Regions from separate parts of the Actinomadura sp. WAC 06369 genome, predicted to be linked through region 2. Evidence: riboswitches for the same ligand, from Rfam matches in the RefSeq annotation. Region 2 holds a riboswitch; each other region holds the start of a gene.
What was found. A riboswitch is a leader RNA that binds a small molecule or an ion and turns the genes downstream of it on or off. The one in region 2 is predicted to bind cyclic di-AMP.
Positions count from the first base shown of each region.

Region 1: another riboswitch for cyclic di-AMP. It lies ahead of DMH08_RS02665 (CHAP domain-containing protein); the one in region 2 lies ahead of DMH08_RS22365 (CHAP domain-containing protein).
Region 3: another riboswitch for cyclic di-AMP. It lies ahead of DMH08_RS02510 (M15 family metallopeptidase); the one in region 2 lies ahead of DMH08_RS22365 (CHAP domain-containing protein).

Region 1 is NZ_QHJN01000006.1:56,993-62,787, reverse strand. It holds gene DMH08_RS02670 (bifunctional glycosyltransferase/CDP-glycerol:glycerophosphate glycerophosphotransferase) at 1-2,194, opposite strand, end outside; gene DMH08_RS02665 (CHAP domain-containing protein) at 2,357-3,181, opposite strand; cyclic di-AMP (ydaO/yuaA leader) riboswitch at 3,194-3,347, opposite strand; gene DMH08_RS42285 (PP2C family protein-serine/threonine phosphatase) at 3,798-5,696, opposite strand.
Region 2 is NZ_QHJN01000084.1:7,235-13,029, forward strand. It holds gene DMH08_RS22360 (hypothetical protein) at 1-1,097, opposite strand, end outside; gene DMH08_RS22365 (CHAP domain-containing protein) at 1,181-2,083, opposite strand; cyclic di-AMP (ydaO/yuaA leader) riboswitch at 2,095-2,223, opposite strand; cyclic di-AMP (ydaO/yuaA leader) riboswitch at 2,462-2,652, opposite strand; gene DMH08_RS22370 (C40 family peptidase) at 3,136-4,179, opposite strand; gene DMH08_RS22375 (NYN domain-containing protein) at 4,368-5,633, opposite strand.
Region 3 is NZ_QHJN01000006.1:20,276-26,070, reverse strand. It holds gene DMH08_RS02520 (SAM-dependent methyltransferase) at 1-755, shown strand, start outside; gene DMH08_RS02515 (TetR/AcrR family transcriptional regulator) at 765-1,448, opposite strand; gene DMH08_RS02510 (M15 family metallopeptidase) at 1,568-2,212, opposite strand; cyclic di-AMP (ydaO/yuaA leader) riboswitch at 2,216-2,393, opposite strand; gene DMH08_RS02505 (TetR/AcrR family transcriptional regulator) at 2,534-3,151, opposite strand; gene DMH08_RS02500 (oxygenase MpaB family protein) at 3,245-4,189, shown strand; gene DMH08_RS02495 (acyl-CoA dehydrogenase family protein) at 4,231-5,280, opposite strand; gene DMH08_RS02490 (acyl-CoA dehydrogenase family protein) at 5,277-5,795, opposite strand, start outside.

The sequences.
Region 1 (5,795 bases), on a different contig from region 2:
GGGCCGGGCACAGGGTGCGGACGTCGTGCTCCGACCGCACCAGGAAGCAGTCGTAGCGCTCCACCATCCGGCGGAGCCGGTGCCGGCCGCCCGCGGGACCGCCCTTGAGCCGCGGCTGGTCGAGGCCCATCAGCTTGACCGCCGAACCGTGCCACGTCTGGATGTAGGTGGTTTCGGGCCGCTTGCGCAGGCCGTCCGGGAAGCCCTGGTTGTCGACCCAGAACCGCGCCCGCGCGAGCGCCCGGTAGTAGGCCCACGAGCCGCGCCGGACGAGCCGCGCGTCGGGCGGGAACCCCTTCGGCGAGGACCGGTAGGACCACACCGCGTCCACCGCGAGTCCGGACCGGCGCAGCTCACGGTAGATGTACTTGGGGTTGTCGGAGTAGGACCGGCCGAGGTGGCTCTCGAACACCGCCAGCCCGGGCCGCACCGGAAGCCGCGTCAGGACCCGGTTGAACACCGCCGTCTTCGTCCGCCGCGACGTCAGCGCCCGGCGCGCCGACCGGTGCAGCCGCCGCGCGCGCCGCCACGAGTTCCGACCCGCCGGGGTCCCCGCCGCGCCCCGCACGACCGCCCCCGCGAACCGCGCGCCGCGGCCGCGCCCGTCCAGGACGAACGACAGGTGCCCGGCCGCGGTCACGTGCGAGCGCAGGACGTCCCCGGCGAGGCGGGTCAGCCGCGGCCGCACCGGAAGGTCCACGTCGTTCAGCGGGGGCGAACCGGTGCCGCTCCCCGGGCGGGTGACCATCGTCTCGCCGTTCACCGTGACGCGCAGCCGCACGTCCCACAGCCGGTCGACGAAGCCGATCGGCCGGACGCACCGCCGCGGGTCGAACTCCGCCCGCCAGACCAGCCGGTCGCCGCGGTGCTCGACGTCCGCGCCGACCCGCGCCGCCGGCGCCCGCCCGCGGCGGTCCCGGAACACCAGCACCGCCGACAGGTCGGCGTCCGGCGGCACCCGGCCGAGCGGGTTCAGGACGTGCCCGGCGATGCGGGCGCAGCCGTCCCGGACCTCCAGCCGCGTCACCGTGTTCCCCGGGCACAGCTCCCGCAGCGGCCGCAGGTGGAAGCCGAACCCCGTGACGTCCAGCACGCGCCGCCCGAGCCCCCCGCGCGGCGGGCGCGCGCCCCAGTAGATCCGGCCGTCCCGCTCCGCCAGCGGCGCGCCCAGCACGGGGTGGTCGGGCCGGTGCTCGGCCGCGGCCAGCGCCGCCGCGTGGTCGCCCTCCCGGATCAGGTACGCGGCGGCCGCCGCCATCGGGTTGGCGTCCTCGAACGCCCGCGGGTCCAGCTCGGCGACGTAGCCCGCCGCCAGGTCGAGGAACCGCGCCCGGTGCCCGGGGTCGCGCCCCCGCAGCTCCCGCAGGTACAGCAGCAGGTCGTGGTTGAGGAACTTGACGTCCTTGGCGCGCTTCAGCCCGTGGGCGCCGCGGAGCGCGAACAGCATGTCGATGCGGCGGTGGATCTCCAGCCGGTCCGCGAAGTTCGCGAGCTCGGCGCGCCGGTTGGAGATCGACAGACCCGCCGCGGCGTCCTTGACCAGCCAGTTGTAGACCCGGTGCGGGATCAGCGCGGTGCGCCGGGCCGCCAGGTACGCCTCGGCGGTGAACAGCAGGTCCTCGTAGTGGAGGCGCTCGACGAACCGCAGCCCGTGCTCGTCCAGGAACTCCCTGCGGTACGCCTTGTTCGTGGACAGCGTGTCGTACAGCAGATCGGGGTTCTCGCTGAGCGAACCGTAGACCGCGCTGCGCTCGTACAGCCACGGATACCAGGGGCGCGTCCGGTTCTTCGCGTCCGGTGGGCGGTTCAGGAACACCCTCGTGCACAGGCCCGAGACCAGGTCCGCGCCGGTCTCCTCGCCGGCGGACACCAGGTTGAGGCACGCGTGCCGGTCCAGCAGGTCGTCGCTGTCGAGGAACATGACGAACCGGCCGTCCGAACGCTCGACCCCGGTGTTGCGGGGACGGCCGCACCCCCCGGAGTTCACCGGCAGGCGCACGGCCCGGACCCGGCCCGGATGCGCGGCGGCGAGGCGCTCCGCGACGTCCCCGGTGCGGTCGGTGCTCGCGTCGTCCACGATCACCGTCTCCACGGAGCGCAGCGACTGCGCCAGCGTCGAGGCGACCGCCCGGGGCAGCCGCCGCGCGTCGTTGTAGGCGATCACCACCACACTGACATCCGGGCGCACCCGCATGGGCCTCCCTCCGCTCCTCCGCGTGCCAGGGATTCCTTTCCAGGAACGGCGGAGGGAGGTCCAAGCGCGGCCAAAGCCTGTCAATGGTTCGCATTACCGTGCGAACGCCGAAGGCGCCCGGCGGAGCGCCGGGCGCCTTCGTGATCGGCCGGTGCCGGTCGATCAGGCGTACTCGGGGTAGCCGTAGCCCACGATCTGGCCCTTGTCGCGGACCCTTTCCTCGACGGCGTTGTTGCTGTTGCCCTCGATGGTGCTGACGGTGCCGTCGCCGTTGTCCTTCTCGACGATGCCGACGTGGTCGATGTCGCCGATGGAGCCGTCCGAACCGGCGCCCCAGTCGAAGAACACGATGGCGCCCGGCTTGGCCTTCTGGCCCCAGCGGCCCTGGTCCTCGAACCACTTGGCGTGCGACACGGTGTAGGCGTCCCAGCCCATGCCCTTGACACCGGTCTCCGCGCTGAGCCACGACACGAACATGTCGCACCACGCGGCGCCGTTGTAGGCGTCCACCGAGAAGCCGCCGCTGCTCGCGGCCGCCTCGGCGCGCGGCGTCGACGTCCACCACTCGTGGAACTTGGTCATCTTGCCCGGGCCCTCTTCCTCGATGCCGACCTGCTCCTTGGCGAGGTCGATCACCTCGGACGCCTCGACGGCGCGCGGCGGGACCTTCCAGCCCTCGGCCTTGGCCTCGGCCAGGCTCATCGTCGAGGACGACGCCGGCTCGGCCTTCTCCGCCGCGGTGTTCGTGACGGCCGCGGCCTTCTCGACGGTCGGGCCCGCGGCCTCGGTGGCCGCGCTCGCTCCCGCCATGGGGTTGAACACCGACAGCCCGACGGCGCCGGCCAGCACCGCGCCGACGGCAACGCCGACGGCCCGGTCCTCGGGGGTCACGCGCTTGATCGCGAGTTCGGGGGCCAGCCGCTTGACCGCGGACTGGGGGTTCAGGCGCTTCACGGACTCGGTAAGTCGATCGAAACGACCGGTCATGCAGGGAATCTCCTTGTCTCCCATGACGCCTACCGGGTTAGCTGACGGATTCGGGCATGGAAGAGCCCTACGGCGCGCTCGAAACGCGCCGATTCACCCCAGAAACTTGGGTCCCCGGCTCCGCTGCGGCCCTCGTGGACCTGCGCGGACTCGGCCTTCACGCCGCGCGTGCGGCGCTGGATTGTCGGATTTCTCTGAGCGACTGCTCTTGAAGGGGCGCGCGTGCATGGCGCGCGTCGCGTGCGTGGACCGCTCCGCGACCGGCGGCCGCGCCCCTGGCACGGCCGGTACAACGCGTGGATCGCGCTGCGAGATTCGGGTTGAAGGTACCAACCTTCAGAAAGAAAGCAAACCAGGCCAAAATTGATCTTTTCCCTGGTCAAGCGGCCTTCAAGGACATCCCAACGCTCACCCGCGGGCCGTTCTTCCCGATCTTTATCGGCGGTCCCGGAACCCTTGGCGCACAGGGGTTGCCGGGCACCGCCGTCCGGCGCCCCCGGAGATCGACGAGACGCCCGGCGCGACGGCCCGGCACCGCCCCCCGGGCCGCCCACCGCCGCCTTGGCTGTGCCCTAAGTCACACCACCGCATCGGCGCAGGTCAGAGGCGGCGTCCGTCACTCGACCCGGAGCGCGAACAGGGTGGTGTCGTCCGCCGCCCGGTCGTGCTCCATCCGCGCCAGCACCTCGTCGAGCGCCACCTCCGGACGGCCCGACCCCTCCTCCAGGATCCGCGTGAGCCGCTCGATGCGCTCGTCCAGATCCGCGTCCCGGCGCTCCACCAGGCCGTCGGTGTACAGGAAGACCATGTCGCCCCGCACCAGCGGAGTCTTGATCGTCGTGTACTCCCACCCCGGCATCGCCCCCAGCATCGGATCCCGGACGACCTCGAGCGGCCACGCCCGCCCGCCCCGCACGAGGATCGGCGGCGGATGCCCCGCGCACGTCCACTCCATGACGCCCCGGCCCGAGTCGAAATGCCCCACGATCGCGGTGCCCGTCGCGGGCGGGTCCATCGTCCCCACCAGCTCGTTCAGCCAGCCCACCAGCCGGCCCGCCGGCTCCCCGGTGAACGCGAGCCCCAGCAGCCCGTTCCGCGTCCGGGCCATCGCCGCCGCCGCGGGCAGCCCGTGCCCCGCCGCGTCCCCGATCGCGAACAGGCCCCGTCCGTCCGGCATCCCCCGCGTCGCGAACCAGTCGCCGCCGATCCGCGCCGCGCTCTCCGCCGCGAGGCTGCGCAGCGCGATCCGCACTCCCGGCAGCCGCTCCAGCTCGCTCTCGTCCGGCAGGATCGCCCGCCGCAGCGTCACCGCGACCCGCCGCTCCTGCGCCGTCCGCGCCTGCTGCTTCAGCATCTGCCGCCGCGTGTCCGCCAGCGCCCGCTCCACGCCCCGCCGCCGCGTGATGTCCTGCGACACGATGTTCACCGACACCGGCAGGCCCGCGTCGTCCAGGACCGGCTCGGCGAACACCCACAGGTGCCGCGGCCGCCCGTCCGCCCCGATCACCCGGTGCTCGGCCTCCACCGGCTCCCGCCGCGAGAACAGCGTCTGCAGGGCCTCCTCCACCAGCGGCAGATCGTCCTCGGCCACCACCTTCGGCAGATCGTGCGGCATCGGCGGCACCTCGTCCTGCGACACCCCGTAGTTCGCGAGCATCTGCGGCGTCCACGACGCCTCGCCCGTCACCAGGTCCCACTCCCCGAACCCCAGCTGCGCCAGCCGCTCCACCCGCTCCAGCCGCCGCGCCAGCCGGTCCTCCCTGCTGTGGTAGCGCCAGACGACGCACACCCCCGTCGGCACCCGGACGCACCGCACGCTCATCCGCGACGTCCGCGACAACCCGCTCTGCGCCGTCGTGTACATGATCGAATCGCGCTCCAGCGTCCCCGCGCCGTCGAGGACCCCCACGTACTCCTCGAACACCCCCGTCAGGGCCGCACCCGGATCCGTCTGCAGCAGCCGCCGCCCCGTCAGCTTCTCGGCGCCCCGGCCGAACAGATCCCTCGCCTGCTCGTTCAACCGCGCGTACAGGAAGTCCGCGACATTCCCCTCGGGCCCCCGCACCGGCACGAGATGCGCCGCCGAGTCCAGCGCGCCGTCCAGCACCGCCCGCGCCACCGGATCGTCCGGCAGTCCGGCCAGGATCTCCCGATCGCCCCCGGTGTCCTCCGCGGTGACCCGCCGCAGCACGTCCTCGGCCTCCGACACCACCGCCCGCCGCGTCCGCGCCACCTCCGCCCGCGGCGCCCGCCGCGCCGCCGCGACGGCCTCCGCCGCCCCGGCCCCGACGTCCTTGACCACCAGCGCCGCCGCCTCGGCGAGCTCCATGTCCAGGTCGCGCGCGAGCCAGATCAGGTGCTGCAGCGCCTCCCCGGGCGGCACCCCGAGCCTGCGTGCCAGCACGACCCGCGCCTCGGCCAGGATCGCGCGGTCATGCGCGGCCCCCCGCAGGTCCTCAAGGTCGGGCACCGCCGCGTGCACCCCCGGCGCGCGCGGCCCCTCCGCTTCGGCCAAGCCACTCCCCCGTTCGGCACGGCATGCCCCGAGAGAAAAAAGCTACATACGCCAACGAAGGACTATTCGTCCCTTTCCGGGTCTCCTACCCGTATCTTT
Region 2 (5,795 bases):
CGCGCGTCGCCGGCGAAGTCGTCCGGCGCGGGCAGTCCCGCGGGGACCCGCCCGGCCGCCACCTCGCGGCGCAGCTCGGCGGCGGCGTCGCGGACGCCGATGCCCGCGCCGCGGTACCCGACGTAGTCGGCGAACCCCTCGATGAGCCACAGCGGGGTCGTGTCGTCGCGGGCGCCGCCGGTCGCGACGTGGGTCAGCTCGTGCGTGAGGACGACCCGGCGGCCGAGGTCGTTGAGGCGGCCGAACGGCGCGGGCGAGACGACGACGCGGTCCCGCCCGCCCTTCCCGCCGGGGCCGGGGGTGACGGCGGCGAGGGCGGCGAACGACGCGACGTCCGTCCCCGGCCCGGCGAGCTCCGCGGCCAGGGCGGGGTCGGCGGGCGCGAGCGCCACCGCGCGGCGCGCCCAGCCGGTGCCGACGACGTCGGTGACGGCCGGCACCGCGGCGTCGAGCAGCGCGGCGAGGCCGTCCAGCCCGGTCGTGTCGCCGATGACGAGGCTCGCGGCGCCCGCGGCGACGGCGAGCGGCCCGGCGTCCCAGATCGCGGCGTCGTCGGCGAACCCGCGGGCCGAGCCGTCGCCGGTCACGGCCCACGCGCCGGAGCGCGGCGCGAACGTCAGCTGGCGGACGCGCGCGGCGTCGCCGTCGTCGAAGCCGCGGAACCGGTAGCGGGTCTCGACGCGGACGACCACCGCGTCGCCGTCCTCGTCGAGGCGGGGGTCGACGACCTCCTCGCGCCAGCGGCCGAGCGGGAGCCGGCGCAGGTTGTCGAAGCGGCGCGCCTCCGCGTCGCGGAACCCTTCGGGCGCGGCGGCGACGGTCGCGAGGAACGCGGCGCGGTCGCCGGTCCGGACCGCCTCGGCGCGGCGGGCGAGGACGGCCGCGGCCCGCGCGGGCTCGAACGGGCCCGCCGCCCGCGCCGTGTCGCCCGTCCGGTCCGCGGTCCGGCCGGGGGCTGGGCCGGCCGCGCCGGAGCGGGCGCCGAGCAGGCCCGCGCCGCCCGCCGCGAGCAGCGCGGCCCCGCCCGCGCCGAGGGCGAGAACCCTGCGGCGCGAGACGGGGCCGCGCGCGCCGTCCGGGGCGGGGTCGTCCTTCATGGGCGCGATCCTATGCACCCGGACCTGTGCCCCCGGACGCATGTACCCGGAGGACCCGCCCGGACGGTGTCAATCCGGTCGTGTCACTTCTCGGCGTACTCGGGGTAGCCGTAGCCGACGATGGTCGAGGTCGAGCGCTCGCGGATCTTGACGGCGCTGTCGGTGTTGCCCTCCACCGTCTTGACGGTGCCGTCGTCGATCTTCTCGATCACCATGCCGACGTGGTCGATGGCGTCGATGGAGCTGCTGCCGCCCCAGTCGAAGAAGACGATGGCGCCCGGTTCGGGCTCGGTGCCCCAGCGGCCCTCGTCCTTGAACCACTGCGCGTGCGTGACGGTGTAGGCGTCGTGCCCGAACTGGTCGTCGGCCCCGATCTGGGAGCCGATCCACGAGATGAACATGCTGCACCAGGCGGCGTCGCTGTAGCCGGCGAGGGAACCGCCGTCCCGCTCGACCGTCTTCTTGGACCGTTCCGATTCGACGTACCAGTCGTTGAACTTCGTCTCGCCGTTGGCGTCCTCCTTGATGCCCACCTGCTTCTCCGCCATCGCGATGGCGTCCTGCGCGGTGGGCTTGCTCTTCTTCTTCTCCTCCGACCCGCCGTCCCCGGACGCGCCGGACCCGGCGTCGCCGGAGCCGCCGCCGGACCCGGAGCCGGAACCGGCGCCCGCGTCGTCTCCGCCGGGCTCCCCGGCGTCGTCGGACGCCGCGGAGCCGCCGGAGCCCCGGTCGCCGCCGTCCTGCACGACCGCGAACTCGGCCGCGGTCTTGGCGGTTCCGGAGTCGAACTGCAGGACCGACGCCTGCGCGGTCGCCGCGGCGGTGCCGAGGACGGCCGCGCCGACGACGACGCCGCCGGTGGTGCGCCACGAGAGGGGAATGGCGCTCCACGACCGGGGGGACCTCCGCAGGGCGGAGGGGAGGGGGTTGGAAAGGGGGAACGGGCCGGGCGTGCGTCGCCTGGCGGCCCGGTGCTTGCCTGCCACGGGGATTGCTCCTTGGCTTCCATTCCGCCTACCGGGTTAGCTGACGGGTTCGGGCGTGGAAGCCGCCCTACGGCCTGGGGGCAGGCCGATTCACCCCGAAAGAACTGGTGGGTCCCCGGCTCCGCGGGCGGCCGTGCGCGGCCGCGGCGGACTCGGCGGCGGCGCGCCCGGGGGCGGGCGCGCCGGTGCGGATGGTCGGCCTCCCGGGGCGCGGTGCCCGCGGGGAGGCGGAGGGCGCGGCCGCCGGTCGGCCGGCGGCCGCGCCCTGGAATGCCGTTTCGGCTAGATGGTCCTCACATGTCCGTCAAAGGGCATGCGGGACGCGTCGAGAATCGTCTCCCGACGAATTTCTGAGGGGATGTCGGACAGAATTCACACTCCGTTTCTTCCAGACGCCTACCGGGTTAGCTGACGGGTTCGGGCGGGAAGTGGCCCTACGGCCGTCCGCTGGACGTGTCCAGGGGACGGACCGATTCACCCCGGCGTCGGAATGCCCGTCCGGAACGGTCCGGACTCCGACGCGAATGGGTCCCCGGCTCCGCGCGAGGCGGATTCGGCGTGCCGCTGCGATCGAGCGGCGCTGCTGTTGTGATGACGGCGGGCCCTGTCCAGGGGAACCGCCCGGGCCGTGCCCTCACCTCGTGGAACGCTGACAGCTCCATGCACGCTGCCGCGTGCGCACGGGGCGGGTGGCCGGCCTGGTCTCGCGGAGGCGGGGCCTCGGCGGGACCGCCGCGGCACCGTCGCGGTGCCGCGGGCGGCACGGGGGACGTGCCGCCGGGGGGAGGCGACACGTGGGGCGTGCCGCCGGAAGGGGGGAGACGGCGCGTGGGGCGCGCCGCCCGTCGCACGACCACTGGATGTGCCGTGCGGGCCGCGGCGTCTGGAGGGCGCCGCGAGTGAGGACAACGTACCAAAGCTTCAAGCGGAGGCAAATCCCCACTAAAACGACAACGGACCAGGTAGGACCTGGTCCGTCGTCTCCGGCGCCCGCTCCGGGACCTCGGCCGAGGCCCGCGTCGCGGGGCGCTCCTGGCACCCGGGGGTGTGTGTCAGGGGCGCCCGGCGCCGTAGTAGTTGTTCAGGTAGTAACCCGAGGTGATGCTCACGACCTCGACGTTCTTGCCGGTACGCGGCGCGTGGATCATCTGGCCGTTGCCGACGTACATGCCCACGTGCCCGAGGCCGCTGAAGAACACCAGGTCGCCGGGCTGCAGGTCGCTCTTCGCGACCCGCTTGGTGGCGGCCCACTGCGAGTTCGTGGTGCGCGTGATGCTCACGCCCGCCGCGCCCCACGCCTTCATGGTGAGACCGGAGCAGTCGTAGGTGCTCGGGCCCTCGGCGCCGTACTCGTACGGCTTGCCGAGCTGGGCGTAGGCGAAGTCGAGCGCCGTGCCCGCAGCGCCGCTGGCGGGACCGTTGTAGGTACCGCCGACGCTGCCCGAACCGCTCGAGGAGGAGGTCGTGCCGCCGAGGCGGCGGACAAGCTTCTGCTGCTTGTCGATCTCCTTCTCGACCTTGGCCTTCTGCTTCTTGATCTCGTCGGACTTGGCCTTGACCTCCTCGTAGGCGGTCTTGGCCGCCGCCTGCTCCCGGCGGAGCCGCTGAGCGGTGGCGATGAACTGCGTGAGCTCGGAGCTGCGCTCGCGCGACAGCAGCGAGAAGACCGCGGACTGGTCGAGGATCGCCTGCGGGTCGTCGCTGCTGGCGAAGCTCGCCACGTTCGTGGCGTCGTCGCCGCCCTTCTTGTAGGCGTTGGCGGCCATCTGGGCGACGGTCCGGCGCTGCTCCTCGAACTTCGCCTGCTCTTCGGTCGCGCTCTTGTTCGCCGCCTGGTACTTCTTCTTGGCGATCTTGAGCTTCTCACCGATGTCGTTGTACTTCTCGACGTACTGGTCGACCTTCTTGTTCAGTTCGTCGAGCTTCTCCTGCGCCTCCGCGGCCGTGGGCTGCGGGTCGGCGTGCGCCGCCACCGGGGCGGACACCAGCGAGGTCGTCACGGCGAGGCAGGCGGCGACCGCCAGCCCGCGAAACGCTCTCGCCGTCCCGAGCCCGCCCTTGCGGCGCGTGGGCTCCCCGATGTGATCATCGGTCACGGTCGAAATCAGCCCCTCTCGTCGACGACACAATCAGCCGACGACAGTAGCGAGGCCCCACACCGCTCACAACCGGTTCATCACTATTTGCTTGCCTTCTCCGCCGAACACCCACTTTTGGTCACCACAAGATCACACAACGCCGGAGGCGGCGGCGTCCCGGCCCGCGGGCCTGGGAGATTTCTCACTCAGGAACGGCCGAGCCGCCGCAGCAGAAGCGTCGACGGGCAGGGCCGCGCATTCGCCCGCCGCGCCGCGTCGGCCACCTCGCGGTCCGACGAGACCACCACCACGGCCCGGCCCGGCGGCTCCGCCCGCACCAGCTCGCCGATCAGCTCGTCGGCCGTCTGCCCCGGGCTGCTGAACTTCACCCGGACGCCGCGCGGCGCGGCGATCGCCACCGGCCCGTCCAGCTCGGCGCCGTCGAACACGCACGTCACCTCGGCGCGGGTCTGCGCCGCGAGCCCGCCGAGCCCCGACACCAGCCGGCTGCGCTGGTCGGCCAGCGGCAGCTCCCCGTACCCCGTCTTCGTGACGTTGTAGCCGTCCACCACCAGATGCACCTGCGGCAGCGTCAGCAACCGGTCCAGCAACTGCGGGTCGCTGTCCGACAGCGCCCGCCCCGGCAGCGTCCGGTGCGTCAGGGTGTCCGGCTCCATGCCGCCGACCGCGTCCGCCGGCCGCCCGATGGTGGACGGCAGCGCCAGCTCCCGCCGGACGCCCTGCGCCGCGTCCTGCAGCGCGTCGAGCAGCATCCGCAGCCGGACGTCGTCCACGTTGCGGCCCTCGCGGGCGGCGCGCTTCGCCGCCTCCGCCGCCGCCTCCGCCCGCTCCGCCCGCGACCGCAGCTTGCGCAGCTCCTTGTCGGACGCCGCCGCGCGCTCCCGCGCGGCCGTCAGCTCCCGCTCCGCGTCGGCGGTCACCTCGGCGGCGTGCTCCTGCGCGGCCCGCGCCTTCGCGCGCGCGTCGTGCAGCTTGCGGCGCAGCTCCGCGACCTCCGCCTTCGCCCCGCGCAGCTCCGCCCGCAGCTTGTCGAGCTCCCCGGAACGGGCCGTCCGGGCCGCCGCGACCTCCTCCTTCAGCGCGGCGACGCGCCGCTCGGCGTCCTGCTCCTGCGACGCCGTCGCGGACCGCTCCAACTCCTCCCGCGCCGCCTCGACGAGCGCCGTCCAGCCGGGCGGCCGCAGCAGGTACCCCAGCATCGCCACCCGCACCGGGTCGGCGGCGGGCGGGACGTCGCCGCCCTCGACCGCCTCGGCCAGCTCGGGCTGCGCCGCGCGCAGCGGCCCCGCGACGCTCGCCCGGAAGCCGGCGTCCTTCTCCAGCAGCGCCGCGATGTGCTGCCCGGCGAGCTTGGCGCGCTTGCGGCGCTCGAACCGCGCGAACCGGCGCAGCGGCATCGGAACCTCACCGGGCGGCAGCGCACCGAGCAGGTCGGCGGCCGTCTCCACCACGCCGTGCCGCACCGCCTCGGGCAGCGGCCGCTCCAGCCGCTCTTCGGGCCCGCTGTCGATGATCCCGCTCCTTCCGGGGTTCCGCCGGTGCGCTCTCCGGGAAAGACAGGTCTTCCCGGGCGCCCCGCACCCTAACCGGCGTCCCCCCGTCCGGCCGACCCC
Region 3 (5,795 bases), on a different contig from region 2:
ATCCGGCCCGGGTGTACGACTTCTACCTCGGCGGCAAGGACCATTTCGCGGCCGACCGCGCCTTCGGCGGGCAGGTGCTGCAGATCTGCCCGCAGCTGCGGCCGCTGGCGCGGGCCAACCGCAGGTTCCTGGCCCGCTCCGTGGCCCTGCTCGCGCGCGAGCACGGCGTCCGCCAGTTCCTCGACCTCGGCACCGGGCTGCCGACGTCGCCCAACCTGCACGAGGTCGCGCAGGGCGTCGCGCCCGAGTCCCGCGTGGTGTACGTCGACAACGACCCGATCGTGCTCGCCCACGCCCGCGCGCTGCTGACCAGCCGTCCGGAGGGGGCGACCGCCTACATCGACTCCGACGTCGCCGACATCGACCGCATCGTGCGGGAGGCGGCCCGGACGCTCGACTTCGGCGAGCCGGTCGCGGTCAGCGCGCTGGCCCTGTTCCACTTCCTGCCCGACCCCACGCCCGCCGAACTGCTGGCCCGCCTCCGCGACCGGCTCGCGCCGGGCAGCTTCCTGACGATCAGCCACGTGCTCCCGTCCCTCCAGGACGTCGCGACGGCGTACCAGGGGACGATGGGCCTCGGGACGCTGCGCGACCGCGACCAGATCACCGCGCTGTTCGCCGACTTCGAGCTGCTGGAGCCCGGCCTGGTCGACCCGTTCCGCTGGCGGCCCGAGCTGGACCCCGCCGAGCGGGAGCCCGGCGACGAGATCGAGGGTCTGGGGGCGTGCGGGGTCGCCCGCAAGCCCGGGAGGTGACCCGGCGGCTCACCGCGCCCGCGGGCCGGCGCCCCCGTCCTCCGCTCCGGTCCTCGCCGGTGTGATCGCGCGGAGGCAGAACGCCGTGACGCGTTCCACGTCGCCGTCCGTGGGTTCGGTGCCGCCCCACACGTAGTCCGCGAGCAGGCCGAAGGTCGCGTGGGCGGCGAGCGAGGCGTCGAGGAGGGGGTCGTCGCTGCCGAGTTCGCGGAAGGGGCCGGGCAGCAGTTCGGCGAGGCGGCCGCTGGCGACGGGCGGTTTGGAGCCTGCCAGTTCGCTCAGCGCCCCCGCGTTCCACAGGACCGCGCGCGTCGTGGCGGCGATCTCCTCGCGGGCTTGGGTGAACACGCCGCCGACCCAGGCCCGCACCCGCCGCTCCGGGGTCGGCTCCTTGGCCATCCGGTGCGCGACGTAGCCGTGCAGGCGTTCGGTGCCGTCCTCGAGCAGCGCGGCGACCAGCGCGTCCTTCGAGCGGAAGTGGCGGTAGAACGCCTCGTTGGACAGCCCCGCGGCGCTCACGATGTCCGCGACGCGCGGGCGCGACGCCGTCCCGCGCTCCCGCATGACCTCGAGCGCGGCGTCGAGGAGGCGGCGCACCTCGCCGGCGTAGGCCGCGCCCCGCTTGGCCAGGGTGCGCCGGGCGATGCGGTCCGCGACGTCGTCCGACCGGCCGGGAAGATGATTCTCGCTCACACGAATGGGATTCTTGCACCGGGCGGGGCGGGGCGCAACGCCCGCCCGCAGCGCTCGGGGGCGAGCGGGCGGGCCGCCCGCCCCCGGACGTTCGGCGCCCCCGGGGGCACCCCGGGAGGTCAGTCGTTCTGGCCGACGTCGAACTCCCAGTGCCAGGGCTCGTACGGGTTGCTGTAGGCCCAGGCCGGGTGGATCCAGCCGTACTCCTCGGCGTTGTCCTCCAGCCACTCGAACTGCGGCGTGCCCTCTTCCTCGACGCCGCCGCACAGGTCGGCGGCGATGCCGAGCCCGTGCTTGCTGTTGCCGGGCGCCGCGGCCATGCCCGCGGGCATGCTCGCGTACAGCTCCGCCTGCCGCTCGTAGCTCCGGTAGGAGCTGCGGACGCACATCTCCTCGCCGAACCGCTCGTGGTAGGCGGCGTTCAGCTCGTAGAACGCGGCGGCGGCGTCGGCCCGGAGCGACTCGTCCTCCTGCGGCAGCGGGCACAGCTCCTCGTCCGGGATGCGCCCGTTGCCGTGGTCGAGGTCGGCGGCCTCCTTCGGCTTGCAGTCGGCCGGGAGCTTCGGGGGGCCGCTCTCGCGCTCCTCGGGGGCCGCCGACGGCGCGGCGCGGTGCGCCGAGAGCGCCGCGGCGCGCCGGTCGCCGCCGGGGTCCTCGTCGCCGCCCGACGACGCGAGGGCGAGGGACCCGGCGAAGATGCCCGCGAGGGCCATGCCGGCCAGCGGGGCGGTGACTTTCGTTGAAATGGCGTGCCGACCTATCACGGCTACTCCTTCCATGCCGCCTACCGGGTTAGCTGACGGATTCGGGCATGGAAGACGCCCTACGGCGCCTCGTGGCGAGGCGCCGATTCACCCCTGCGAAGCGACGCGGACCGGCCGGTCCGGGCGTCGATCGCGCTGGTTCCCCGGCTCCGCGCGGACGCGGACTCGGCGTCGCCGCCGTCCCCCGCACGCACGCGCGCCGGGGTGACGCGGACACTGATCGATGGTCTGGGCGCCCCTCCGGGCGCCGATGTGGGCATGACGGTACCAAAGCCCCAAAAGACCGCAAATGGGAGGCCAAGTCCGCCCCACCGGCGGCGGTCAGCCCCGCAGGTAGCCGATGACGAGGTCGGCGAGCTCGTCCACCATGCGCTCGTGCGGGACGGGCGGGCGGTCGAGCACGTACCGCACCGAGACCGAGCCGACGATCTCGGTCAGCATCCACAGCGTCGTGTCGACGTCCAGGTCCTCGCGGAAATCGGACCGGTTCAGCAGGAGCTGGACGCGGACCAGGTCGGTCAGCCGCCGCTGGAGCCCCGCGAGCTTGTCGAACGGGCCGAGCCGCGGGATCTGCTCGACGATGATGCGCAGCAGGTCGGCGTGCTCCTCGAAGAGCCGGATCTGGACGTCCAGGAGGGCGCGGCCCGCGACCGGCCACGGCTCGGTCATCGTGGCGTCGATCTGGGCGCCGAGCCGCTCGGTGAGGTGGTCGGCGAACCGGTCGACCACCGCGACCATGATGGCGTCCTTGTTCGGGAAGTACTGGTAAAGCGATCCGTTGCTGATCCCGGCGGCCGCGGCGATGCGGTTGGTGGACGCGCCGTCGTACCCGCGGTCGGCGAGAACGCGAGTGGCGGCGTCCAGGATCCTTTCGACCGTGCGGCGCGACCGGTCCTGCCGGGGGACCCTCCGGGGCGTCAGTCCAGGTGGGCGGCTCATGCGGCACCTCACAGCGAACGCGACTTGTAAGCGACTACTTATTCGCGTTCAACTTATCCCGTAGCCCCCTGCGCGCGGAAGGAAGACGAGGAGATGACGACCGAGCAGTTGACGACCGGGCGGTCGGCGACCGAGCAGCCGGCGACCGGGAAGATCGTCCCGGCCGCGGAGCGCGGCCGAGAACCGGTCCCCTTCGGACCGGGCTCGATCCTGTGGGACACGATGGGCCTGTACAGCTCCGCGGTCGCGGGCAACAGCGTCTTCATCCTGCAGACGATGCACCCGGCGATCGGCGCCGTGGTGGACCGGCTGTCGAGCTTCCGCACCGACCCGGTGGGACGCGCCATGCGCAGCTTCGCGTCGGTGCAGACCTGGGTGTACGGCGGGCAGGAGGCCATCGACGAGGGCCGCCGCCTCCGGGAGATGCACAAGCCGCTCAGCGCGGTCGACGAGGACGGGAACCGGCACCACGCGCTGTCCGCCGAGCCGTGGGCGTGGGTGCACCTGACCGGCTTCTACGCCGCGGTGACCGCGTCCCGCTACTTCGCGCCGGAACCGATGGGCGACGAGGAGCAGCGGCGGGTCTACGAGGAGTTCCTCGACCTCGGCCGCATCCTGCGGGTGCCCGAGCGGATGTTCCCGGCGACGGTCGCCGACTACTGGGACTACTTCGACGACATGGTCGAGAACACGCTCGTCCCGCACAAGGTCGCCCTCGAAGTCCTCGGCAGCATGGACAAGGTGCCCCCGAACGTCCCGGCGCGGCTGCGGCCGATGGTGGCGCCGCTGAGCCTCGTCGGGGGCAGGCTCGGACGGCTGATCACGGTCGGCACGCTGCCGCCGGCGGCCCGCGACAAGCTCGGCCTGTCCTGGTCGGCGTCGGACGAGCGCCGCCTGCGCGCCGTCGCGGCGGTCATCGGCCGCGGCACGCCGCTGCTGCCCGAGCGGCTCCGCTACATGCCGATCGCCTACCGGGCGCGGGAGGCGGCGCGGGCGCAGGAGAAGCTGCGCAAGGTCCTCGCCGACCGCCCCCTCTGACCGCCCCGCCCACCGCCCCGCCCACCGGGCCGGCCGCCGCGTCACGCGCGGGCGTAGCGTTCGGCCAGGCGGGCGCGGTGCCGCGCGGGCGTCCCGAACAGGGAGCGGTTGAGGGCCGCGCGCTTGAGGTACACGTGGACGCCGCTCTCCCACGTGTACCCCATGCCGCCGTGCAGCTGCATCGCCTTTCCCGCGACCTCGACCGCGGCCGCGCAGGCGTACGACTTCGCCATGGCGGCGGTGACGGCGGCGTCCGGCCCGCCGTCCGCCGCGACCGCCGCGGCCACCAGTTCGCGGGCCACCGACACCCGGACGAGCATGTCGGCGCACGCGTGCTTCACCGCCTGGAACGACCCGATCGGACGGCCGAACTGGCGCCGGGCGCCCGCGTGCGCGACGGTCGCGTCGAGCATCGCCTCGGCGAGCCCGAGGCTGTCGCAGGCGACGGCGACGGCGGCGCGGTCGCGCAGCCGCCGCGGCGCGTCCGGGACGCGGTAGCGGTGCACCGCCCCGGGCCGGACGGCGACGCCGTCGGCGGTCACGCGGCCGAGGCTGCGGGTGGCGTCGAGGACGGGGCGGTCCTCGATGCCCAGGTCGGCCGCGGCGACGTCGACGACGACGGCGCGGCCGTCCGGGTCCAGGGCCGGGACGAGGACGCGGTCCGCGGCGGCGGCGTCGAGGACGAACCCGGCCGAGCCGTCCAGCCGCGGCCCACCGCGCGGCCCGTCCGTGACCCGGAACGCCTCCGCGCCGTCGATGCCGTCGGCGTCCATCGCGACGACGGGGACGGCGGTGCCCGCGACGGTCTCGCGGAGCAGCCCGTCGCGGGCCGGGCCCGGGCGCAGCAGGCCGAGCGCCCCGATCGCGAGCGCCGCGACCGACGGGTACGGGCCGGGCGCGGCGGCCCGGCCGATCTCCCGCAGGACGACCGCGGCCTCGGCGAACGTGCCGCCCGCGCCGCCGAACGCGGCGGGGACCTCCAGGCCGGTCCAGCCGGCGGCGGCGACGGCGCGCCAGTCCGCCCGCTTCGCGAGCAGCCCGGACGCGGACGCGCGCAGCTCGTCGTGGAACTCGGACAGGTCGGCGGTCATCGGCCCTCCCCCGGTTCGCGGGGCAGGCCGAGCCCGCGCTCGCCGATGATGGTGCGCTGGATCTCGCTGGTGCCGCCCGGGATCGTCCACTCCCACGAGGCGATGAAGTCCAGCGGCCAGGCGCCCGACTCCCACCCGCTCGACAGGGGTTTGCGCAGGTCGGTGTGGCCGGTCAGCCCGGCTGCCTCGGCGCCGAGGTCGGTGATGCGCTGCAGCAGCTCGCTGTAGAGCAGCTTCACGATCGAGGCGTCCGCCGGGCCGGGGCCGCCGCTCGCGACCAGGTTCGCGCAGAGGGCGCGCAGCCCCGCCAGCTCGGTCTCCAGGGCGGCGAGCCGGTCCGCGGTCGGCGGGTCGTCGAGCGCGCCGGTCCGCCCGCACAGGCCGACGAGCCGGCGGAAGCCGCCCGCGAGGCGTTCGGCGAGTTCGAGCATGGTCATGCCGCGTTCGGCGCCGAGGGTCCGCTGCGCCACGCGCCAGCCCCCGTTCTCGGGCCCGATCCGGTTCGCGGCGGGGAC